Linked DNA regions of Paraburkholderia fungorum. Each later gene encodes a partner of the first gene's protein in a complex. Links are inferred from orthologs where the notes say so. Each region holds a gene or a part of one and is shown in the gene's direction. Other genes may lie near its edges. The genes, in order: dinB and dnaN.

Region 1 (11,473 bases):
AACTGGCGATCAAACCCGCCGGCAGGTTGTTCATCAGATTGCTGCCGAACGCGATGATCGCGCCCGCCCAGCCGGCGGTCGCCATTTCATTGTGTTCGGTCGCGCGGCGCAGCACCGTGGATAGCGTAGTGATCACGCTGGTGTAATCGAGCATCTGCACCAGCACGAACAGCGCGGCGACCAGCGGCAGCACGCTCCACGAAATCTCGCGGATCATCGGCAACGGCGATTTGCGCTCCTGGATCAGCACGACCAGCGCGGTCAGCGCGCCGAGAATCGCGGTGGGCAGACCGAGCGCGATGTCGTACGCGGAAACCGTCAGCAGGACAACCGCGGTGACCGCGATTCCGGCCAGTGCAACCCGTCCGCTCGACGACAGTTCGACCGCGTCGAGATTCGCCTCGCAAGTACCGGCGAGCGCGTCGCGCTGGGTCCAGCGCAGCATCGCGTAAGTGGCGGCGATCGACAGGATCGACGGCAACGTGAAACGCATCAGCCATGCGCCGAGCGCGGGCGTGTGATTGCCATACAGCACGATGTTGGCGGGATTCGAAATCGGCAGCACGAAACTGGCGGCGTTGGCGACCAGCGCGCAGACGAACAGCAGCGGCAGCGGCGGCGTCTTCGCTTTTTTGGCGGCGGCGAACACGGCAGGCGTGAGAACCACGGCGGTTGCGTCGTTCGACAGAAATGCGGTGATCACCACGCCGACCAGGTACACGAGCACGAACAGCTTGCGCGGCGAACCCTTCGCGTGATTCACCGCGAGCACCGCGACCCAGTCGAACAGTCCTTCACGGCGGCCGACTTCGGAGAGCACCATCATGCCGAACAGGAACAGGTAGACGTCGGTGCCCTTGCCGATCGCCTCGATGGCCAGATGAACCGGCAGCAATCCGAACAGCACCAGCAGCAGCGCACCCGCGACTGCCCAGATCGCCTCTGGCCATTTGAACGGCCGGGTGATCACACCGGCGGTGGCGACGGCGGCAATGCCCCACGAAAGGAAAACGGAATTCACAGCGCAAGCCCAGGTTTATTGTTGATTAGCGGTTGATAACCGGTTGATCTTTGGTTGGTCTGCGGGCGCGATGCCTGCACACAGCATCACGCCTGAATCATTGCGGCCCGCGCTTGCGGTTGCAATCGACATGCCTGCAACCGCGCCCTGGCCGATGCGTCGCGCGACACCCGCTATGCCACCCGGTTCACCGCTGCGATGCAATCGCGGCCGTTGTCTTTCGCGAGATACAACTGGGTATCCACGAGATTCACGAACGCGATGGGATCGCCCGAACCGTCGGGAATCACGCTGCCCACGCCGAAACTCGCGGTCACGGTCTGCCGGAACGGCGAGCGCTCGTGGGCGATTTCCGCGGCGCCGATCCGGTTGCGGCAGCGCTCGGCGACTTGCCGCGCGGCGTCCGCGCCGGTATTCGGCAGGATCAGCACGAATTCCTCGCCGCCGAACCGGCCGACGAAATCGCCAGGACGCACCGCGTCGCTCAACAGGCCGGCCACGCGCTTCAGACACTCGTCGCCCTGCACGTGTCCGTAATAGTCGTTGTACGACTTGAAGAAATCGATATCGACCATGACAAGCGACAACGGCGCGCCGTGACGCTGCGCGGCGTTCCATTCGCGTTGCAGCACCGCGTCGAATTCGCGGCGATTGCCGACTGCCGTGAGACCGTCCTTGAACGACAGCGCTTCGAGTTCGCGTTGCAGTTCGGCGAGCTTCTCCTCAGTCTTCTTGCGCTCGCTGATATCGAACATGAAGCCCACCAGCGACTCGACCTCGCCGCGCTCGTCGCGTACCACATGCACCACGTCGCGCAGCCAGACGTAGTCGCCGCGGCTCGTCAACGCGCGGTAGTCCGCTTCGTGATCGGTGCCCGCCTTCGACTGCGCGACGCAGAACTCGACCACCTTGTCGCGGTCTTCGGGATGCATGCGGGCAGCCCAGTCCTGCACGGTTTTCCAGCTCGACGGCGTCCAGCCCAGCAAGGCTTCGATCTGCGGGCCGATGTAGGCGAACGCCATGGTCGCCCAGTCGATCTTCCACGGAATGGCCTTCGTCGATTCGAGCAGCGTGCGGTAGACGGCCGCGTCGTGTTCCATGTAACCTTCGACGCCCGTCGAACCTGAAGCGGCATCGGCCGGCGTGTCTGCCTGATCTTTATCGTGCCGCAAGAAATCCGCGCCGAGCCCGGCCGGCTGTTTTCCAGTGCTATTCATGGGTGAACGGTCCTTAAGACGATTTAACGGCAAATTACCACAGCGCTGTGTCCGGCCAATTGTTTGCGGCTTGATGTGTTGCCGGGAAGCGGGCGGCTAACTTCGATTCAGGTCAGCCGAAGAACCATTAACGTCACGCCGACAACAATCTGTTCCCTTCTGCCCGCCTATTCAGTTTTCATTGGCGTCCCTACCATTCGCACTCATTCGCCTTACCTTGCGATCGACGAACACACAATGAAATCACGTCTCTCTGGTTCAGAACATTACAACGGCATTGCCATTGCACTGCACTGGCTGATTGCGGCGCTGATTATCTGCGGCTTTTATATCGGCTGGATCATGACCGATATTCCCGGCTTCACGCCGACCAAGCTGAAGTATTTCTCGTGGCACAAGTGGATCGGCGTGACCGTCTTCGTTCTCGCGGTGCTGCGCGTGCTGTGGCGCGCCACGCACCGCGCGCCGCCGCTCGACAGCGCTACGCCAACGTGGCAGAAGGCCGCCGCTCATGCGGTGCATGGCCTGCTGTATCTGCTGATGCTGGCGATTCCGCTGTCCGGCTATTTCTACAGCTCGGCAGCCGGAATTCAGGTCGTGTATCTCGGCATCGTGCCGCTGCCGACGATCATCGGCCCGGACCAGGCGCTGAAAGCCACGCTGCGCACCGTCCACGTATTGCTGAATTACACGCTGCTGGCGCTGGTCGCCATGCACGTCGCGGCGGCACTCAAGCATCAATTCGTCGACCGGGACGGATTGCTGGCGCGGATGATGCCGTTTTTGAAGTGAAGCCGTTGCTCAACGATCGGCCTCGAGCGGCCTCGATTGGCTCCGGCCTGTTGGCAATCTAATTCCCGGCAGTGCGCAATTAACGCACACGGGTTCGATAGGATGCGTACCACCATGAAATCGACCATCTTCCACTCCGCCCGTCACAGCGCTTCCCGCGCGACGCTCGCCGGCATTGCCGCCCTTTCGCTGTTCGGCGCGGGCCTCGCGCATGCGGACGTCGACCTCGCCAAAAGCAGCGTGATCGCGACGACGAAACAGATGAACGTGCCCGTCGACGGCAAGTTCAAAAAGTTCTCCGCGCAACTGAATTTCGATCCGGCGAAGCCGACCGCAGGCAGCGCGAACGTGTCGATCGACACCGCCAGCTACGACCTCGGCGCGGACGACTACAACAAGCAGGCGCAGGGCAAGGAATGGTTCGACAGCGCCGCGTTCCCGAACGCGACCTTCGTCTCCAGCGCGATTGCGCCGGCGGGCGGCAATCTGTACAGGATCACCGGCAAGCTCACCATCAAGGGCAAGTCGCAAACTGTCGTCGTGCCGGTCAGCATTGCAAGCAACGGCGCCACGCAAACCTTCGACGGCTCCGTGCCGATCAAACGCTCGCAGTTCGACGTCGGCACCGGCGAATGGAAAGACACGTCGGTTGTCGCCGACGAAGTGGTTATCAAATTTCACATTGTCGCTTCGAAGAAGTAACGCATCGAAGCCTCACTGAATCGAAGCATCGCAGTATTTTTCTGACATCTGGAGAACATCTTGAAGAAACAATTTTTGCTCGCCACCGGCGCATTGGCTGCTGCACTGTCGTTTAACGCAATCAGCGCGATGGCTGCCGACACGTATCAGCTCGATCCGACCCACACGTACCCGAGCTTCGAAACCGACCACTTCGGCGGCGTGTCGATCTGGCGCGGCAAGTTCAAGAAAAGCAGCGGCACCGTGGTGCTGGATCGCGCGGCCAAGACCGGCACGGTCGACGTGACGATCGACATGACTTCGGTCGATATCGGCAACGACAAGCTCGACGCTGAACTCGTCACCGACAAGTTCTTCGACACCGCGAAGTTCCCGACTGCCGAGTACAAGGGCACGTCGATCCGCTTCAAGGGCGACACGCCGGTGGAAGTGATCGGCACGCTGACGATGCACGGCATCACGAAGCCGGTGAACCTGAAGATCGAATCGTTCAAGTGCTTCCAGAACCCGATGCTCAAGCGCGAAGTGTGCGGCACGGAATCGACCGCGACGTTCAATCGCGACGACTTCGGCGTCGACTTCGGCAAGACTTATGGCTTCAAGATGAAGACCACGCTGCATATCCAGGCTGAAGGCATCAAGCAATAAAGGCGGTTCCTGTCGGCTGATTTCTGGCTGATATACAGGTTGCGGCAACGCGCCGGCAAAGACCGGCTAGTTGCCGTAACCGCTCCATCCGGCTACGATCCTTTTCAACGGATAGCCCTTCAAACAGGACCTTTTCTGCGCGGAACGCCGGATTGAAGCGGCGGTTTGGCAGGACTTACAGGTCATAAATTCCGCTTTCGTTCCATCGCAAAACTTGAGTGCGAATAACCGCCTCAAGCGCCCGCTTTTCCCTCCATTGATACGCAACGCCCGCTCGTAAAGTCGTCGGCAAGGAAATGATTCCTGTCTGGAGACGGTGCGATGCAACAGGTAAAAAATGCGGTTATGTCCGCGACGATCGCTTCGATCGCGGCGGCCGCGATCGCGCTGCCGGGCGCGGTGAACGCGCAGGAAATCTATGTCCACGGCGGCACGCTCGGTGCCGGTGTCGGCGGGGCGCTGTCCCTGAATGCATGGAGCGGCGTGCATGCGGAGATCGAAGGCTTCGGCCTGTCGCATTCATTCGATGTCGACGGCAACCGCTACGACGGTCATCTCAAACTGCTGCAAGGCGGTGCCTATCTCGACTTGTTCCCGTTTGTGTCGAGCGGATTTCGCGTGACGGCGGGCGCGTTGATCAACGACAACCGCCTGAGCGCGCAGGCACAGCCAAACGCGCAAGGCGAGTTCAAGATCGGCGACGACTTCGTTCCGGCCGTGGGACCCGCGCCATCCGCGACCGCCACGCTGCCGCGCGTGATGCCGTACCTCGGCATCGGCTATGGTCACAAACCTGCTTCGAAGGGCTTCGGGCTGACGTTCGATCTGGGCGTCGCCTATGGCCGTCCGCGCACGACATATAACGTGCCGGCCATTTATTCGATGCTGACGTCACAGGCGAACATCGATCAGGAAGAGCAGAACATCAGCAACAAGCTTTCGCGCTACAAGCTTTATCCTGCGGTGCAGATTGGGCTGAGCTACCGGTTTTGAATGGATCTGGGCGCGTCGCCTCTCTCAAGTAAAACTCAACTGAGAAATTCGACTTTGCCCGTATTGAGGTGATACATCGATCCCACCATCTTTATCTTCCCGTCTTTTTCCATCGACGCGAGAATGTCGCTGCTTTTGCGCAGATCGCCGATCGTGTTCAGTACATTGGATCGCGCGACCTGATCCACGAATTCGATATTGCTGCCGCTTCTGTCACCGTCGTATTTCGTCGCGTCTATCGCCGGCTTTATCTTTGCGAGAAGTCCGGTCAGATTGCCGAGCTTGACATTGTCAATGGCGCCCTTGATCGCACCGCAACTGGTGTGGCCCATTACAAGCACGACTTTCGCGCCCGCTGCGGCACACGCGAATTCCAGGCTTCCGGCCAGATCGTCATTGGCAATATTGCCGGCAATACGCGCATTGAAGGTTTCGCCAATACCCGAATCGAGAATGAGTTCGGCAGGCGAGCGCGAATCGATACAACTGAGAATGACCGATGACGGAAACTGTCCGCTGGCGCTTGCGCGCTTTTGCGCGAGGTAGTCATGTCGGTGCGCTGTGCCTGACACAAACCGCTCGTTGCCGCGCTTCATTGCTGCAATGATTTGATCCGGCGTCATGCTATCGCGCTCTTTTTGCGTGAGCGCAGCGGCGCGGGACATGCGCGGAAAAGCCAACCCGAGTGTGCCAAGCGTTGCTGCCGTCGCCATGCCGAATCCCACTTTTAACATTTGACGACGATCAGGTTCTTCGCATTTCAGACAACGGCATTGACCGCGATTCATATGGACTCCGATAAACGTGGACGGTAGGCGCAAAGTCAAGTCTAGGGCGTTTTTCCATATTTCCAAGCGCATTTCAAACGAACTGCAATGAGTTGCGCTGCACGGTCTATCTTGGGTTGCTTTATCTGGGTCGACTCTGAAGCGCTCAGATTTCCGGCGGCAAAAAACAGCGCGGAGAACCTGCAACGAATGTTGTGCTTCATGCTCGCTGAAAGCGCTGTGTAGTGAAGGAGTGTCGACGAAAAGCGGCCAGCATTACGCGTCTCTATTCATCTTAGAGAGCGGCGGTTTGTGAGCGGCATGGAAGTCTATGGGCGTGCGGGAGATGCGCCTGCTGAACTACCTCGAGAAGATGCGCTTCGGCCATTCTCTTCCGATGCTGGCGAATCACGCGCGATCTCCTGAATACCAGTAAAATACTGTATAAATACACAGTCCACCAGATTCCGATTGCGTCCCACGGCGATATGCGTCAAACCCCTGTTGCGTCCAGCAACACACCCAAAGACCCCAAGCAACGTCACATAAGGACATTGGTCAATATGTTGTGCAGTGTGGCGGTACAGTCGTCGTGAGCAGTCAGCCCATACGTCGCATCGCGCATGTCGACATGGATGCGTTCTATGCGTCTGTAGAACTGCTCCGCTATCCCGAGTTGCGCGGCCAACCCGTTGTCATTGGCGGCGGCCGCAATGCCGCACCCGAGCTCCTGCCCGATGGCACGCGCCGCTTCGCCAAACTCCGCGATTACGCCGGGCGAGGTGTCGTGACGACATCGACGTACGAGGCGCGAGCGTTCGGCGTGTTTTCGGCGATGGGCATGATGAAGGCGGCGCAACTCGCGCCCGATGCGGTCCTTCTACCCACCGATTTCGACTCGTATCGACGTTACTCGCGCCTGTTCAAGGACGCAGTGCGGACATTCACAGACCAGATCGAGGACCGCGGAATCGACGAGATTTTCGTCGACCTCACTCTGGCGGAGGGTGAATCGCATGTGCTCGGCGCTCGTATCAAGAACGCGGTTCGGGAGGCAACCGGCCTGACCTGCTCCATCGCAATTGCGCCGAACAAACTGCTTGCAAAGATCGGCTCCGAGCTGGACAAACCCGACGGGCTGACCATCCTCTCGATGTCGGACCTCGAGTCACGCATCTGGCCGTTAGCGGCAAAAAAGATCAACGGCATTGGGCCGCGCGCCAGCGAGCGTCTGGCCGGCCTCGGCATTGTGACGGTAGGTGACCTGGCCTCAGCCGACCTCGGGCTGTTACAGGAAAACTTTGGACGAACTTACGCTGCATGGCTGGCGCGAATAGCGCACGGTGAAGATGACCGTGAGGTCGTCGTGTCGTCGGAACCGAAATCGATGAGCCGCGAAACCACGTTCGAGCGCGATCTGCATCCGCGTCATGATCGCCCGGCGTTGTCCAGTTCGTTCACCGGGCTATGCGTGCGGGTCGCCGAAGATCTGGTGCGGAAAGGATATGTGGGCCGCACGGTGGGCATCAAACTGCGTTATGACGATTTCCGCACCGTCACGCGCGACCTGACGCTGGACGAGCCCACCGCCGACGCCGCCGAAATCCGGCGCGCGGCGACCGAGTGTCTACGCAGAGTGGAGTTGAACCGCAAGCTGCGGCTGCTTGGCGTGCGCGTAAGCGCGTTGACGCCGGCCAGCGCGGTCACGCCCAAACCGCGCCTGCCGGTTCAGGCCGACTTGCCTTTTGCCAGCGACGAATAACCCGCCGCTTGAGCCGTCCCACCAGCGTCCGGGCGTGCCGCGTGCAACTCGCTTTCCACCTGCGACGCCGCGACCGAAAACGCAAACGTATTGATTCCATGCGCGCTATGCGCCGACACCGTGCCGCGATGCATCTCCGCAATCGCCTTCACGATCGCGAGACCCAGCCCGTGATTTTCACGGCTATTCGTGCGCGAGACTTCGGCGCGATAAAAACGGTCGAACAGATGTTCGAGAATGTCCGGCGGAATCGGCTTGCCTGGATTAGCGACCTCGACGCGCACACGCTCGTCCTCGCGCACGATCGTCACGCTGATCGCCACACCTGGCTCGCAATGCTGGATCGCGTTCATCAGCAGATTCGTGCATGCGCGGCCGAATAGCGAACGGTTGACCCGCGTCATCGCGTCGCCGCGCAGCGTGGCGTGCACGCGTGCTTCTTCGAGCGGTATCTCCAGAAACTCCAGCGTATGCGCGACCTCGGCGGCCAGCGACACGTCGATCAGCCCCGTTGCCCGTTCGCCCTGATCGGCGCGCGCGAGGAACAGCATGTCGTTGATGATCGCGCGCATCCGCTCGAACTCTTCGAGATTCGATTGCAGCGTATGACGCAGATCGTCGACCGTGCGATTGCTACGCGTCAACGCGACCTCGGTCTGACCGATCAGGATCGTCACCGGCGTGCGCAACTCGTGCGCGACATCGGCGTTAAACGATTCGAGCCGGCCATACGCGCCGTCCAGCCGTTCGAGCGCGCCGTTGAACGAATTGGCGAGGTCGTTCAGTTCGAGCGGCAACGACGCAGTATTCAAACGCTGCGAGCGATTGTTCGGACTCACCGCCGACGCATCGCGCGTCAAACGTGTCAGCGGTTCGAGGCCGATTCGCGTGACCGAGTAGCTGAGCAGCAGCACGGCGAGACTGCCGAGCGCCGATAGCGCGGCGAGCGCCGAGCCGAACACGCGCATGGTCCGCACATTGGGCGAATAGCTGACGCCCACCTGCAACTGGACTGTGGGACGCGCGGCGCTGGCCGGTATCGTCATCGTGGCGATCAGCATGTCGGGGCCGCCGTCGGCGGGTGTTACGCGCTGATAGCCGCCGGGCCAGCTACGCACGACCGTGCCGACCACCGGCTGGCCGTAGTGGAAGCCGGGGTCCGTGCTGGTCGCCGCATACACCGTGCTGCTGTCGTGCGGCGTCATGTCGGTGAGTTTTTCGCGGACCATACGCCACTTTTCCGGCGTGACTGCGTGAAACACGATGATTCGCGCGATCTGCGTGCGGTCGTCGAGCGATTCGCGCAAATGATGTTCGAGTTGCGTGCGCAACACGAGAAACAGGCCGGTGCCCACCAGCGTGAACACGAATAGCGCGACGAACGCGAACATCAACGCAAGGCGGCGGGCGATCGACCGGTTCATGATTGCTCCGCCTCCTCGCGTACTTCGAGCACGTAGCCCATGCCGCGCACGGTGTGCAGCAGTTTCGACGGGAACGGGCCGTCGAGTTTCGCGCGCAATCGCTTGATGGCGGTCTCGACCACGTTGGTATGGCTGTCGAAATTGACGTCCCACACGAGTTCGGTAATGGCCGTCTTCGACAGGATGTCGCCTTGCCGGCGCGCCAGCACGCTCAGCAATTGAAACTCCTTGGCGGTCAGATCGAGGCGTACGCCGTCGCGCGTCGCACGGCGGCCAATCAGATCGACGAACAGATCGCCGACCGAAATCAGCGTCGATTCCTGCGAACGCGTGCGACGCGCAAGCGCATGCAGCCGTTCGACCAGTTCGAGGAAGGAGAAGGGTTTCGTGAGGTAGTCGTCTGCGCCTTCGCGCAGGCCGCGCACGCGGTCGTTCACGTGATCGCGCGCGGTCAGCATGATGACCGGGGTTGACTTGCGCATGCGCAGCGCCTTGAGCACGCTGAAGCCGTCGCGCTTGGGCAGCATCACGTCGAGGACAATCACGTCGTAGTCGAACTCGGTGGCCAGATGCATGCCCTCCTCGCCGTCCAGAGCGATGTCGACCACCCAGCCCTGCTCTGTCAAACCGGAGCGCAGATAGTCCACGACCTTGTGCTCGTCTTCAACAATCAGCAATTTCATGCGCGTCCCCTTGAATTTGCATTATACGAAACGCCCTGAATTTCCTCCTGCTCGCCGGCAATCATCATCGCGCGCGACTCACCGTGCGGGAGCCATCGCCTCCTTCGAATCGTTGGGCTGGTTGCCGGCCGGTGCAGCCGACACCTCGGTGCCCGCCTCCCAGCCACCGCCGAGCGCCTTCACCAGCGACACCGACAGCGTCATCTGCTGGCCATGAATCTGCACGTCCTGGCGTTCGCTGGTGAGCAGCGACTGCTGCGCGGTGATCACATCCAGATACGCGACGAGGCCGCCTGAATAGCGGTCATTGGCGAGCGACAACAAACGTTGCGCATCGGCCACCGCTTCGTGCGACTGCGTTGCCGCGCCGTCCAGCACCGACAGTCCGGTGATGCCGTCCTGCACCTGCTGGAACGCGGTGAGCACCGTCTGACGATAGTTCGCCTCGGTGGCCTTGTAGCCCTCGCTCGCATATTTGACGTTGGCCGCACGACGGCCGCCGTCGAACAGAACCTGGCCGACCGTCGCGCCGAGCGTCCACATCAGCGTGGGCGCGCTCAGCAGGCTCGCGAACTGCGTGCTTTCCCAGCCGATGCTCGGCGTCAACGTCAAACTCGGGAAGAACGCCGCCTTGGCGACGCCGATCTGCGCGTTCGCGGCAGCCATTGCACGTTCCGCCGATGCCACGTCGGGCCTGCGTTGCAAAACATCGCTGGGCACACCGAGCGGAATCGACGGCACTTTCACGTCGAGCACTTTCGGTGCGATCGCGAACTGCGGCGCGGGCACGCCAACGAGTGCGGCGATCGCGTGTTCGTATTGTGCGCGCTGATTCAGCAGCAGTTGCGCCGACACCCGCGTCGAATCGAGCAGCGACTTCTGCTGCAATACGTCGAGCCCCGATACCGAGCCGAGATCGTGCTCGGAGGTCACATAATCGAGCGCCTTCTGCTGCAATTTCACGGCCTGATTCAGCACGTCGATCTCGGAATCGAGTTCGCGCAGCGAGAAATAATCGGTGGCGAGATCGGTGGTGAGCACAAGCCGCGCGTTCGCGAGATCGTCCGCCGATTGTTCCGCCGACGCCTTCGCGCCCTCCACCTGCCGACGTATCCGGCCAAATAGATCGGTGTCGTAGTTGATGGTCGGACCGAGCTGCACGTTGTTCTGCACCGTCGACATGGTCGGCGTGTCGTAATTGGTCAGCGGACGGTTCTGCGAAATCCTGAAGCGCGAGGCCTGCGCGCCGAAGTCGACCTCGGGTATCCGCTGCGCGCTGGTGTTCGCGAGCGTCGCTTTCGCCTGCTCGTAGTGCGCGCTGGCCGCAGCCAGCGTCTGATTCTGCGCGAGCGCCTGGGTCTCCAGCGTGGCGAGCATCGGATCGCCGAAGCCGCTCCACCAGTCGGGCGAAACAGGCGCGTGCGACGGCGCGCCGACCCGCCAGTACGAATCGGTTTGCCAGGT
Region 2 (11,290 bases), on another replicon or contig:
CGCGTGTCGATCTCACCGCTATAGACGTCGGTGCTGAACTTGACGAGTTGCGACTGCGTGGCCGCCGGCGCATTGCCGGGAGCGGCTGCGTTGGTGGCCGGCAGATCGGCGGGCTGGGTTCCAGGCGTCGTCGTTCCCGGTGCGGCGCTACCAGTCGTGCTGGTCGGCGTGGCGCTCGGGAAGAACATCGACTGGCGTCCATGGTCGCGTTGCCAGTTGTCGAACAGCATGACCGCTGACATGAAAAAGATGACCCATAGGACGGTGCGTTTGATATCCATGCGTTGTCTCAGTGTCGATGGAACGGCGCGTCAGCGCTTTTCAGAAGTGGGAGGCGGGACGAGATCGATGCCGCCCGCGGAAAACGGGTGGCAGCGGCAAATACGCCTGGCGGCGAGATAAGTCCCGCGCGCGGCGCCATGATACTGGATTGCTTCGCGCGCGTAATCAGAGCAGGAAGGGTAAAAACGGCACCGGTTGCCGAGCATTGGGCTCACGGCAAGCTTGTAAAAACGCAATAAAGCGATGAGTACCGTTTGCATGGCTGGTGCGGCCGGACTGCGCCGCGCAACGTGGAGTACCGGGTGACGCCCGCCTGGCAAGGCTGCCGAAGCTGCTTGGGCTTCAGGAGCCGCAAAACGGGCGGTCACTTGAGCGTCATTCCGACTTGGGCGCTTCCGCGGGCGGCGCCTCACGACGGGTAATTTCGCGCGCTGCCTTGTCGAGCAACGCCTCGATTTCGCTACGGCACAGCGCCTTCAAAGACGGCGACGAGGCGCTCGGCAAAGCCTTCTTGTCGAAACGCGTGTGCAAACGCAGCAGCACATCCCAACCGCCGAGTTCCGCACGACGCAGCCGGAAGGCTTCACGCGCGATTCGGCGTACCAGATTACGCGTGGCCGCGCGCGGCGCATACTTCTTGCCGATCACGAGACCTAAGCGAGCGTCATTGCCGGTGGGCCGGCCGTACACCACGAAGTGCGGCGTGCGGCGCCACGGGTGCAAACGAAAAACGGATGAAAATTCATCCGTTTTCAGCAGCCTTGCGGCTTTGGGGAAGGCGGCTTGCGCTGGCAACGGAACCGAGCCCGGTTGCTGCGCCCCAGCCGCTCCCGCATCACCGCGGGCTTCGGTCACAGCGCGCAATCTGCTCGCCTTAGATGGCGAGGCGCTTGCGGCCCTTCGCGCGACGTGCGTTGATGACCTTGCGGCCACCTGCGGTCTTCATGCGAACGCGGAAGCCGTGGGTGCGCTTGCGACGGGTAACGGAAGGTTGGTAAGTACGTTTCATGTTGCTCTCACTTGATCGAAAAAAAACCGCGCGATCATCGCTGAAAGCGCAATGGCCGGAGGTTTACTGAAATTGGTTTTCGCGGAACCCGCTATTTAAACTGGTTTTCCGTTGGCCGTCAATAGTTTAGCCTGGTTCAGCCGAGCCCTGGGCCTGGTTCGGTAGGTGATCCGTCCCTGTGGATAACTCCCTTGCGGGTCCGTTTACGCGTTAGAATCTCGCCTTACTTCCCAAAAATCCTGCACGCCGCTCCGGCTCGCTTGCCCCGCAAACCCTTGTGGCACAAGCGCCTGGAGCCGTTACGCCTGGCTGCTCAGGGCCTTGTTGCGCGCACGCAACGGGGGCAGCGGCGACCGCCGTGCACACCATAACGACAGCAACTCGATGAACGATTTCTGGCAACACTGTTCCGCATTGCTGGAGCGTGAGCTTACGCCCCAGCAGTATGTGACGTGGATCAAACCGTTGGCCCCGGTCGCCTTCGACGCCGCTGCGAACACACTCAGCATCGCCGCGCCGAACCGCTTCAAACTCGACTGGGTCAAGAGCCAGTTCTCCGGCCGCATTTCCGATATGGCCCGCGATTTCTGGCAGGCCCCGGTCGACGTGCAATTCGTCCTGGACCCGAAAGCCGGCATGCGCGCCCCCGCGGCTGCGGCGCCGGCCCAGGCTCGCCCTGCGTCGTCCGCGCCGATGGGCAGCCATGCTGGCGGCGGTGCCGCCGTGGACGCAGCCGTCGGCGCCGTGCAGGCCGCACAGATCGCACGCGCCAATCAGGCAATGTCCGCGCAGAACGCGAACGCCCGCGCGGCAGCCGAAGACGCCGCCGACCTCGATCTCCCGAGCCTCGACGCGAACGAAGCTGCGGCTGCGCGACGCACGTGGCGGCCGGGCCAGAGCGCCGGCTCATCCAATAGCGGCGAAAACGACTCGATGTACGAGCGCTCGAAGCTGAACCCGGTTCTCACGTTCGATAACTTCGTGACCGGTAAGGCCAACCAGCTGGCGCGCGCCGCGGCGATCCAGGTCGCTGACAACCCCGGCATCTCGTATAACCCGCTGTTCCTGTATGGCGGCGTGGGCCTGGGCAAGACCCACCTGATTCACGCTATCGGCAATCAGCTTCTGATGGACAAGGCGGGTGCGCGCATCCGCTATATCCACGCGGAACAGTATGTGTCCGACGTGGTGAAGGCTTATCAGCGAAAGGCGTTCGACGAGTTCAAGCGCTATTACCACTCGCTCGACCTGCTGCTGATCGACGATATTCAGTTCTTCTCCGGCAAGTCGCGTACGCAAGAGGAATTCTTCTACGCGTTCGAGGCGCTGGTTGCGAACAAGGCGCAGGTGATCATCACCAGCGACACGTATCCGAAGGAAATTTCGGGTATCGACGACCGCCTGATCTCGCGCTTCGACTCCGGCCTGACGGTCGCGATCGAGCCGCCCGAACTGGAAATGCGCGTCGCGATTCTGATGCGCAAGGCACAGTCGGAGTTCGTGAGCCTGAATGAAGACGTCGCGTTCTTCGTCGCCAAGCATCTGCGCTCGAACGTGCGCGAGCTGGAAGGCGCGCTGCGCAAGATCCTCGCGTATTCGAAGTTCCACGGCCGCGAAATCACGATCGAACTGACCAAAGAAGCGCTGAAAGACCTGCTAACGGTGCAGAACCGGCAGATTTCGGTCGAAAACATCCAGAAGACCGTGGCTGACTTCTACAGCATCAAGGTCGCGGACATGTATTCGAAGAAGCGTCCAGCGAACATCGCGCGGCCGCGTCAGATCGCGATGTATCTGGCCAAGGAGCTGACCCAGAAGAGCTTGCCGGAAATCGGCGAGTTGTTCGGCGGGCGCGACCACACCACCGTGCTGCACGCAGTTCGCAAAATTGCCGACGAGCGCAGCAAGGACGCGCAACTGAACCACGAATTGCACGTGCTGGAGCAGACCCTGAAGGGCTAAACGGCCGCGATGGAAAAATCGACCTGTTTATTTCCAAACTCGCCCCCATTTTAGTGAGGCGGTTCTGTTTTCAGGCACAATACAGGTTTAACCGCCCGGCGGCCGCGGGCGGATTTCACGCCGTGACAGGCGCTGCATTGCGCCGGCGGGGAGCCACGGCTGCATGCTGGAACGCTTACCTGGCAAGGCGCGCAGGCCGTCATATCAACGAAGGAACTCTATGCAACTGGTCAAGACCGAACGCGATAACCTCCTCAGGCCGCTGCAAACTGTGAGCGGCATCGTCGAACGCCGCCATACGTTGCCGATCCTCGCCAATTTGCTGATTACCAAGAACGGCCCTGACGTGTCGTTCCTGTCGACCGACCTCGAGTTGCAGATCACCACGCGTGCCGATTTCGGCGTGGGCGCTGAAACGGTCGCGACCACGGTGGCAGCACGCAAGCTCCTCGACATTCTGCGCGCCATGCCCGACGGGCAGGTCACGCTCACGCTGAACGACAAGCGTTTGACCGTGCAATCCGGCAAGAGCCGTTTTGCGCTGCAAACCCTCGCAGCAGACGAATTCCCGACCGTCGCGCAAGCCAAAGACTACGGCGCGAGCCTCGTGGCTCCGCAAAAGACATTCCGCCAGTTGCTCGGCATGGTCCATTTTTCGATGGCCCAGCAGGACATTCGCTACTACCTGAACGGCATGCTGCTGGTGGTAGACGGCGACCAGCTGATGGCGGTCGCGACAGACGGCCACCGTCTGGCGTTTTCGTCGATGAAGATTGAAGGCTCGTTCCCGCGTCAGGAAGTCATCATTCCGCGCAAGACAATCCTGGAATTGCAGCGTCTGCTCGAAGATATCGACGACACGCTGAAAATCGACATCGCGCAAACGCAGGTGAAGTTCACATTCGGCCAGGTCGAACTGGTGTCGAAGCTGGTCGAGGGCAAGTTCCCCGACTTCCAGCGCGTGATTCCGAAGTCGCACAAGAACCAGTTCCTGATTGGCCGCGAAGAACTGCAGCGCTCGCTGCAACGCGCGGCAATTCTGACGTCGGACAAATTCAAGGGCGTGCGCTGCATCATCGAGCCGGGCCAGTTGAAGATCATGTCGACCAACGCCGACCAGGAAGAGGCGCAGGAAGAACTGGAAATCGCTTACACCGGCGACAGCGTCGATATCGGGTTCAACGTCACGTATCTGCTCGACGTGCTCGCGAACCTGAAGGTCGACATGTTGCAAGTGAGCCTCGGCGACGCCAGCTCCAGCGCGCTGATCACGATTCCCGAGAACGACGAATTCAAATACGTTGTGATGCCGATGCGCATCTAACGCGTCCAATACCGAGAACACACCAAGGGGCGCAGCGCCCCTTTGGCGTTTTTATGGTGTTTTGAAAAGTCCCGAGCAGCAACCAAGCAGCAACGCAGAACCGGAAAAAATCCATGACTGAAACGAACAATACGCAACCCGACAACAGCTACGGCGCCTCGTCCATTCAGATCCTCGAAGGTCTGGAGGCTGTGCGCAAGCGGCCGGGGATGTACATCGGGGATACATCGGATGGCACCGGTTTGCACCACCTCGTGTTCGAAGTGCTCGACAACTCGATCGACGAAGCACTGGCAGGCCACTGCAACGACATCCAGGTGATCATTCACGCGGACAATTCCATCTCGATCACCGACAACGGCCGAGGTGTGCCGACCGGCCTGAAGATGGACGACAAGCACGACCCGAAGCGCAGCGCCGCTGAAATCGTGATGACCGAGTTGCACGCCGGCGGCAAGTTCGACCAGAACAGCTACAAGGTGTCCGGCGGTCTGCACGGTGTGGGCGTGTCGTGCGTGAACGCGCTGTCCGCGTGGCTGCGTTTGACCATTCGCCGCGACGGCAAGAAGCACTTCATGGAATTCCACCGTGGCGTGCCGCAAAACCGCGTGATCGAAGAGATCGACGGCGTGGCTGTTTCGCCGATCCAGATCACCGGCGACACCGAGAATCGCGGCACCGAAGTGCACTTTCTTGCCGACGAGACGATTTTCGGCAACATCGAATATCACTACGACATTCTGGCCAAGCGCATTCGCGAGCTGTCGTTCCTGAATAACGGCGTGCGCATCAAGCTGACCGACCAGCGCACCGGCAAGGAAGAAGATTTCGCGTTCGTGGGCGGCGTGAAGGGCTTTGTCGAGTACATCAACAAGAACAAGTCTGTGCTGCACCCGAACATTTTCCACATCAGCGGCGAGAAAGACGGCGTGGGCGTGGAAGTGGCCATGCAGTGGAACGACAGCTACAACGAAAACGTGCTGTGCTTCACGAACAATATTCCGCAGCGCGATGGCGGCACTCACCTGACCGGGTTGCGTGCGGCGATGACGCGCGTGTTGAACAAGTACATCAACGATCACGAAGTCGCCAAGAAGGCGAAGGTCGAGACGTCTGGCGACGATATGCGCGAAGGGTTGTCGTGCGTGCTGTCGGTGAAGGTGCCGGAGCCGAAATTCAGCGCGCAGACGAAGGACAAACTGGTGTCGTCGGAAGTGCGTGCGCCGGTGGAAGACGTGGTCGCGAAGGCACTCGAAGAATTCCTGCTGGAAACGCCGAACGACGCGAAGATCATTTGCAGCAAGATCGTCGATGCAGCGCGCGCGCGCGACGCGGCTCGAAAGGCGCGGGAAATGACGCGCCGGAAGGGTGTGCTCGACGGCGTTGGCTTGCCGGGTAAGCTGGCGGATTGCCAGGAGAAAGATCCGGCGAAGTCCGAAATTTATATCGTCGAGGGTGACTCGGCAGGCGGCTCGGCGAAGCAGGGGCGCGACCGGAAGTTTCAGGCGATTTTGCCGCTGCGCGGCAAGGTGCTGAACGTCGAGAAAGCGCGTTATGACAAGCTGCTTTCTTCGGAGCAGATCGTCACGCTGATTACGGCTTTGGGTTGTGGCATCGGCAAGGAAGACTACAACCTCGAGAAGCTGCGTTATCACCGCATCATCATCATGACCGATGCTGACGTCGACGGCGCGCACATCCGCACGCTGCTGCTGACGTTCTTCTATCGTCAGATGCCGGAGATGATCGAGCGTGGGTATATCTATATCGCGCAACCGCCGCTGTTCAAGATCAAGGCAGGTAAGGACGAGCGGTATCTGAAGGATGAGGCTGAAGTTAATGCGCACATTCTGAAGCTCGCGCTGCAGGGTTCGGAACTGGTTTCGTCCGATGGCGCTACGCCGATTACCGGCGATGCATTGGGCGAGCTGGCTCGGGCTTATTTGCTGGCTCAAGGCGTTGTTAACCGGTTGAGCCGGTTGTATGACGCTGGGGCGCTTGAGGCAGTGATGGATGGGGTTGTGATCGACCTTTCTAGCGAAGCTGCGGCTGAAACGTCGGCGATTGCCCTGGAAGCGAAGCTGCGCGACGATCCGTTGAAGCCTGAAGTCAAGGTCACGACGATGTATGACCCGGTGCGTGAATTGCGCTCGCTGCGTGTTGCGCGGACTCATCACGGTAATCAGAAAATCTCGGTGCTGGATCAGGATTTCCAACTCACTGCTGATTATCAACAGCTGATCAATACCGCTAATACGTTTAAGGGCTTGATTCAGACTGGCGCCGTTATTAAACGTGGTGAGCGGAGTATGGCTGTCACCGACTTCAAGAGCGCGATGAAGTGGCTGCTGGCTGATGCTGAGCGCAATGTCTCGAAGCAGCGCTATAAGGGCTTGGGTGAGATGAACCCCGGTCAGCTTTGGGAGACGACGATGGATCCGACCGTGCGTCGCTTGCTTCGTGTGCAGATCGAGGATGCTATTGCGGCTGATGGCATCTTTACGACGCTCATGGGGGATGATGTGGAGCCGCGGCGTGCTTTCATTGAGTCGAATGCTTTGAGGGCGGGGAATATTGATGTTTGAGGCTGTTGTGTAGGTTGTCAGAGATAGTGAAAAACGAGTCACTGAGATGAAAAAAATTTCTCAGTGTTCGTGAAAAATTAGGATCTTCGTTGTAGCCCGGTCGACTGCCAATGTCTTCCGGGCTATTTTATTTTCTGGTATCGAAAATCCCACCTTATTAAAGGATGCGAGATTTAATACATCGAATATTGCACATTGCACCAGTGAAAATGATCAAGCGACGGGGATGTTTAAATTTGTCCCTCTTCTGGATTTGCAAATTTGTTTTGCACGCTGTCACCATCGCAGCCGCACGGCAGGGTCAATCGCCCTCCTGATTCGAGTCGTCGTCCGGGTAGGACGGATCGGCGGTCGCAATCTTGCCCTTTATATACTGGATGCGCGCACGATATGCGTTCAGCAGGCATGCGTTGTCGTTACACGAGTTCCGCACTTTCCTGATCCAGTTGATCTGGTCCAGCCGAACAGGGTCCTGATACGAAATCTCCTTTGAATCGGTCAGCAGCATCGCGACGTAACCACGATTGACTGTCGTGTCCAACTTGACCAGTTCGGGATCTTTGCAGATGAGGTGCTCGACATTCGTGTCGGCTTTCTTGCAATCGAAACTCTGTTCGGCATTCACGGGCGCGTGCGCCTGACGTTCGTACAGATAAGCCCAGGACCCATCTAGCAGCACCATTTCATCCGGCGACCTTGTAAATCATCGCCGAGCGCAACCCGACGCACAGCGGCGCGTCTGCTTCGCCGAGGATGTACGTATCAGTCAGCGCATCGCCTTTCGCATGGAACTTGGTGTTCAGGAAAGCATTGAATTTATCTCGCGAGCCGAAGGAGTGGGAGATGACTGGGTCGACATAGAAGTTCATCCTCTTGTCCACCCTCACGCTGCAATTGTGGCCCGTATAGTGAAATACGAACGTGCTGTTATCGAAGGTAAGGAATCCAGCCGTCAGCGGATTGACCGGAAATGGGAGGTCATGTGAGTCGCGGCCCTGCTCGAATTGCGCAGCACCCGTCATTCGATACGTGTCTTGAGCGGCTGCATGGAGCGGCAACAGAAGTGTCGCAATCAGAAGGAATAGGCACTGCTTAAGTTTCTTCATGGCGAAAATAGACATCGATCGTTCAGTGATTTGAATTGTAAGTGCCCAGGCAGAACATATCGTGCTCTCGTTCCCGCCGGGTTGAGAGTTTGACCGAATGCATCTGGCGCGTAGACGGCGCGTTTTACTAAAGTACGCAATGCAGTCCTTTGTAAGCGCCCGGTCATCTCATCTTGAGTTGCGCTGAAAGTCGTGGGAGCATCGTGTGCACTTAAATAGGTGGACACGTGAACACTATTGAAGAAGGAGTAGTGCCTGGCCGTCGACGACGCCGGCGCTACAGTATCGAGTTCAAGGCTCAGGTTGTGGCAGCTTGCCAGGGGCCGGGGGTGTCGCTCGCGGCTATCGCGTTGCACCACAAGCTGAACGCCAATCTGCTTCGACGCTGGGTCGAGCAGGCCGAAACGAACGATTGTGTGCTTGTGGCCCGTAGCGACCTGACAGCGCCCCCATCAGCGGCGCGGACACCGACACCGGAATTTGTACCGCTGCCACTTGAGATGCGAAACACGCGTACAGCTGAGATTCGCGTCGAGGTGCGTCGCGCGGACCTGTCGATAACGGTGAGCTGGCCAACCTCAGAGGCAGCGCAATGCGCCGCCTGGCTGCGCGAGTGGCTCGCATGATCCGTATTGATCAGGTGTGGCTGGCAGTTGACCCGCTGGACATGCGGGCCGGATTCGATACGGCACTGGGTCGGGTGATCAACGTGTTCGGCGCCGCGCATCCACACCATGCGTACCTGTTCGCCAACCGGCGGGCCAACCGCCTGAAGGTCCTGGTTCACGATGGGATTGGCATCTGGCTGGCCGCGCGACGGCTGAATGAGGGCCAATTCGTCTGGCCGCGCGCCGGTAGCGAGCCCAGGCAATACGCGCTCACGCAGGAACAGCTCGAAGGTCTGGTAGTGGGTTTGCCGTGGCAGCGCATCGGCGCGAACGGTGTGATCCGTGTCATTTGAAGACGCCAGGGACGTAAACAGTCGCGCTTTCGCGCTCTCCGGGGTTCTGGCAGACTCGTCTGCATGGACCTGCCAGCCGACCTCAATGCTCTTAGCCCGGAACAGTTGCGTGCGCTCGCCACACAATTGATTGCGCGCGTCGAAGACAGGGACCGGGAGATCGAGGAGAAGACCCGCGAGGTCGGTGAGAAAGAGCGGGAGCTACGCTACCGGCAGACCCGGATCGACCAGTTGACCCACGAGATATCGATTCTCAGACGTTATCAGTTCGGCAAGCGCAGCGAGCAGGTCAGCCGCGATCAGATGAATCTGCTGGATGAGGCGATTGACGCGGATCTCGCCGCCATTGAAGTTGAGCTCGAGCAACTTCAGCCACAAGACACCACCGGGCCGCTACCCCAACAGCCGAAGCGTGCCGCGCTGCCGGCGCAATTGCCACGCACAGAGATTCGCCACGAACCGCAGAGCACCGTATGCCAGTGTGGCTGCGAGCGAGTGCGCATCGGCGAAGACATCAGCGAGAAGCTGGACTACACGCCGGGCGTGTTCACCGTGGAGCGGCATATCCGTGGGAAGTGGGTGTGCAGACACTGCGAAACACTGATTCAGGCTGCGGTGCCAGCGCACGTCATCGACAAGGGCATCCCGACCGCGGGACTGCTGGCGTCAGTGCTGGTTGCCAAGTACGCCGACCACCTTCCGCTGTACCGTCAGGAGCAGATCTTTGGGCGAGCAGGCGTCGCGATTCCGCGCTCGACATTGGGCGCATGGGTCGGCACGTGCGGCGTGCAGCTAGAACCGCTGGTCGACGCGCTGCACCAGGAAATCCTGCAGCAGGGTGTGCTGCATGCGGATGAGACGCCGGTACAGATGCTCAGTCCGGGCAAAGGCAAGACACATCGCGCGTATCTGTGGGCATATACGCCGACGCATTACAGTGAACTGCGCGCCGTGGTCTACGACTTCGCCGACAGCCGTGCAGGCGAACATGCCCGCGCGTTCCTCGCTGGCTGGCAAGGCAAACTGGTATGCGACGACTACAGTGGGTACAAGGCTGGATTCCAGCAGGGCATCACTGAAATCGGATGTGCGGCGCACGCGAGACGCAAGTTCTTCGATCTGCACACTAATCACAGCAGTCAGATCGCCGCGCAGGCGCTGCCGTTCTTCGCTGCGCTTTACGACATCGAGCGTGATGCCGTAACACTGCAAGCTGAGGAACGCTACACCCTCCGGCAAAGTCGGGCCAAACCGGTTTGCGACGCACTTCACGAATGGATGACGGCGCAGCGCAAGCTGGTGTCGGAAGGCTCGGCAATTGCCAAAGCGCTGGATTACAGTCTTAAACGATGGGATGCGCTGACCCGCTATCTCGATGATGGTCACGTGCCTATCGACAATAACTGGGTTGAGAACCAGATACGCCCTTGGGCTATTGGCAGGTCGAACTGGTTGTTCGCTGGTTCACTTCGAGCCGGAAAACGAGCCGCAGCCATCATGAGTCTGCTACGTTCAGCGCAACTGAATGGGCACGAACCACACGCCTATCTGAAAGACGTCCTCACACAGCTGCCAACCCACAGGGCCAGCGATATCGCGACATTACTGCCTCATCGCTGGCAACCAGCGGACCCTGTTCGATAATTCAATTCGTCAAGGCGGGTTTGCCGGTCGCTTACAGTCCTTTGCCAAATCGGGCTCAACTGTTGCGTAAGGACTGACGGTACAAAAAAGAAAACTACCGAGGAAGCCATCGTTGATTAGGAGCAGCGTCACATAAGTCGCCAGAAGAACTGCAACGATAGTTGTGCCATACCGCCACCCGCAAAAGAGTTCAACACATCGCCTGATTGCGCACTCCTCGATATCTGCGAGCCTGAATTTGCTGAATGTTCGCGAGCAGTTCAAGGAGCAATCGAGCCTGGCAGCTCGTCAAACGAACTCACCAATCATTGTTCATGCACTTTCCGCGTCGGTTAATCGCGCCTATTCATGCACACCAATTGCCCGTTATTAACTGCTGTTTTCAGTGTGATAGCGCCAACCGCAATCCTTTCAGTA

What was found.
Region 2: the proteins of dinB (region 1) and dnaN are in contact, whole or in part, in a solved structure (PDB 1OK7), measured with the Escherichia coli proteins. The link is inferred for Paraburkholderia fungorum from one-to-one orthologs.

The regions. Positions count from the first base shown.
Region 1 is NZ_FNKP01000002.1:762,667-774,139, reverse strand. What follows is about bases 5,831-8,817. They hold dinB (DNA polymerase IV), read left to right. Parts: upstream 5,831-6,732; coding sequence 6,733-7,902; downstream 7,903-8,817. Other genes in these bases: BLS41_RS19470 (heavy metal sensor histidine kinase), read right to left, coding at 7,869-8,817; BLS41_RS19480 (carbonic anhydrase family protein), read right to left, coding at 5,831-6,161. Also shown: BLS41_RS19510 (arsenic transporter), read right to left, coding at 1-1,021; BLS41_RS19505 (GGDEF domain-containing protein), read right to left, coding at 1,195-2,238; BLS41_RS19500 (cytochrome b), read left to right, coding at 2,476-3,030; BLS41_RS19495 (YceI family protein), read left to right, coding at 3,145-3,732; BLS41_RS19490 (YceI family protein), read left to right, coding at 3,793-4,380; BLS41_RS19485 (hypothetical protein), read left to right, coding at 4,702-5,373; more of BLS41_RS19480, read right to left, coding at 5,409-5,830; more of BLS41_RS19470, read right to left, coding at 8,818-9,326; BLS41_RS19465 (heavy metal response regulator transcription factor), read right to left, coding at 9,323-10,009; BLS41_RS19460 (efflux transporter outer membrane subunit), read right to left, coding at 10,088-11,473. UniProt on the Escherichia coli protein: Poorly processive, error-prone DNA polymerase involved in translesion repair and untargeted mutagenesis. Copies undamaged DNA at stalled replication forks, which arise in vivo from mismatched or misaligned primer ends.
Region 2 is NZ_FNKP01000001.1:322,705-333,994, forward strand. Bases 2,722-5,525 are described here. They hold dnaN (DNA polymerase III subunit beta), read left to right. Parts: upstream 2,722-3,473; coding sequence 3,474-4,577; downstream 4,578-5,525. Other genes in these bases: dnaA (chromosomal replication initiator protein DnaA), read left to right, coding at 2,722-3,253; gyrB (DNA topoisomerase (ATP-hydrolyzing) subunit B), read left to right, coding at 4,691-5,525. Outside these bases: membrane protein insertase YidC, read right to left, coding at 1-281; membrane protein insertion efficiency factor YidD, read right to left, coding at 312-542; rnpA (ribonuclease P protein component), read right to left, coding at 658-1,137; rpmH (50S ribosomal protein L34), read right to left, coding at 1,157-1,291; more of dnaA, read left to right, coding at 1,676-2,721; more of gyrB, read left to right, coding at 5,526-7,162; BLS41_RS39485 (lysozyme inhibitor LprI family protein), read right to left, coding at 7,464-7,844; BLS41_RS39490 (hypothetical protein), read right to left, coding at 7,846-8,283; IS66-like element accessory protein TnpA, read left to right, coding at 8,520-8,894; IS66 family insertion sequence element accessory protein TnpB, read left to right, coding at 8,891-9,229; tnpC (IS66 family transposase), read left to right, coding at 9,293-10,873. UniProt on the Escherichia coli protein: Confers DNA tethering and processivity to DNA polymerases and other proteins. Acts as a clamp, forming a ring around DNA (a reaction catalyzed by the clamp-loading complex) which diffuses in an ATP-independent manner freely and bidirectionally along dsDNA.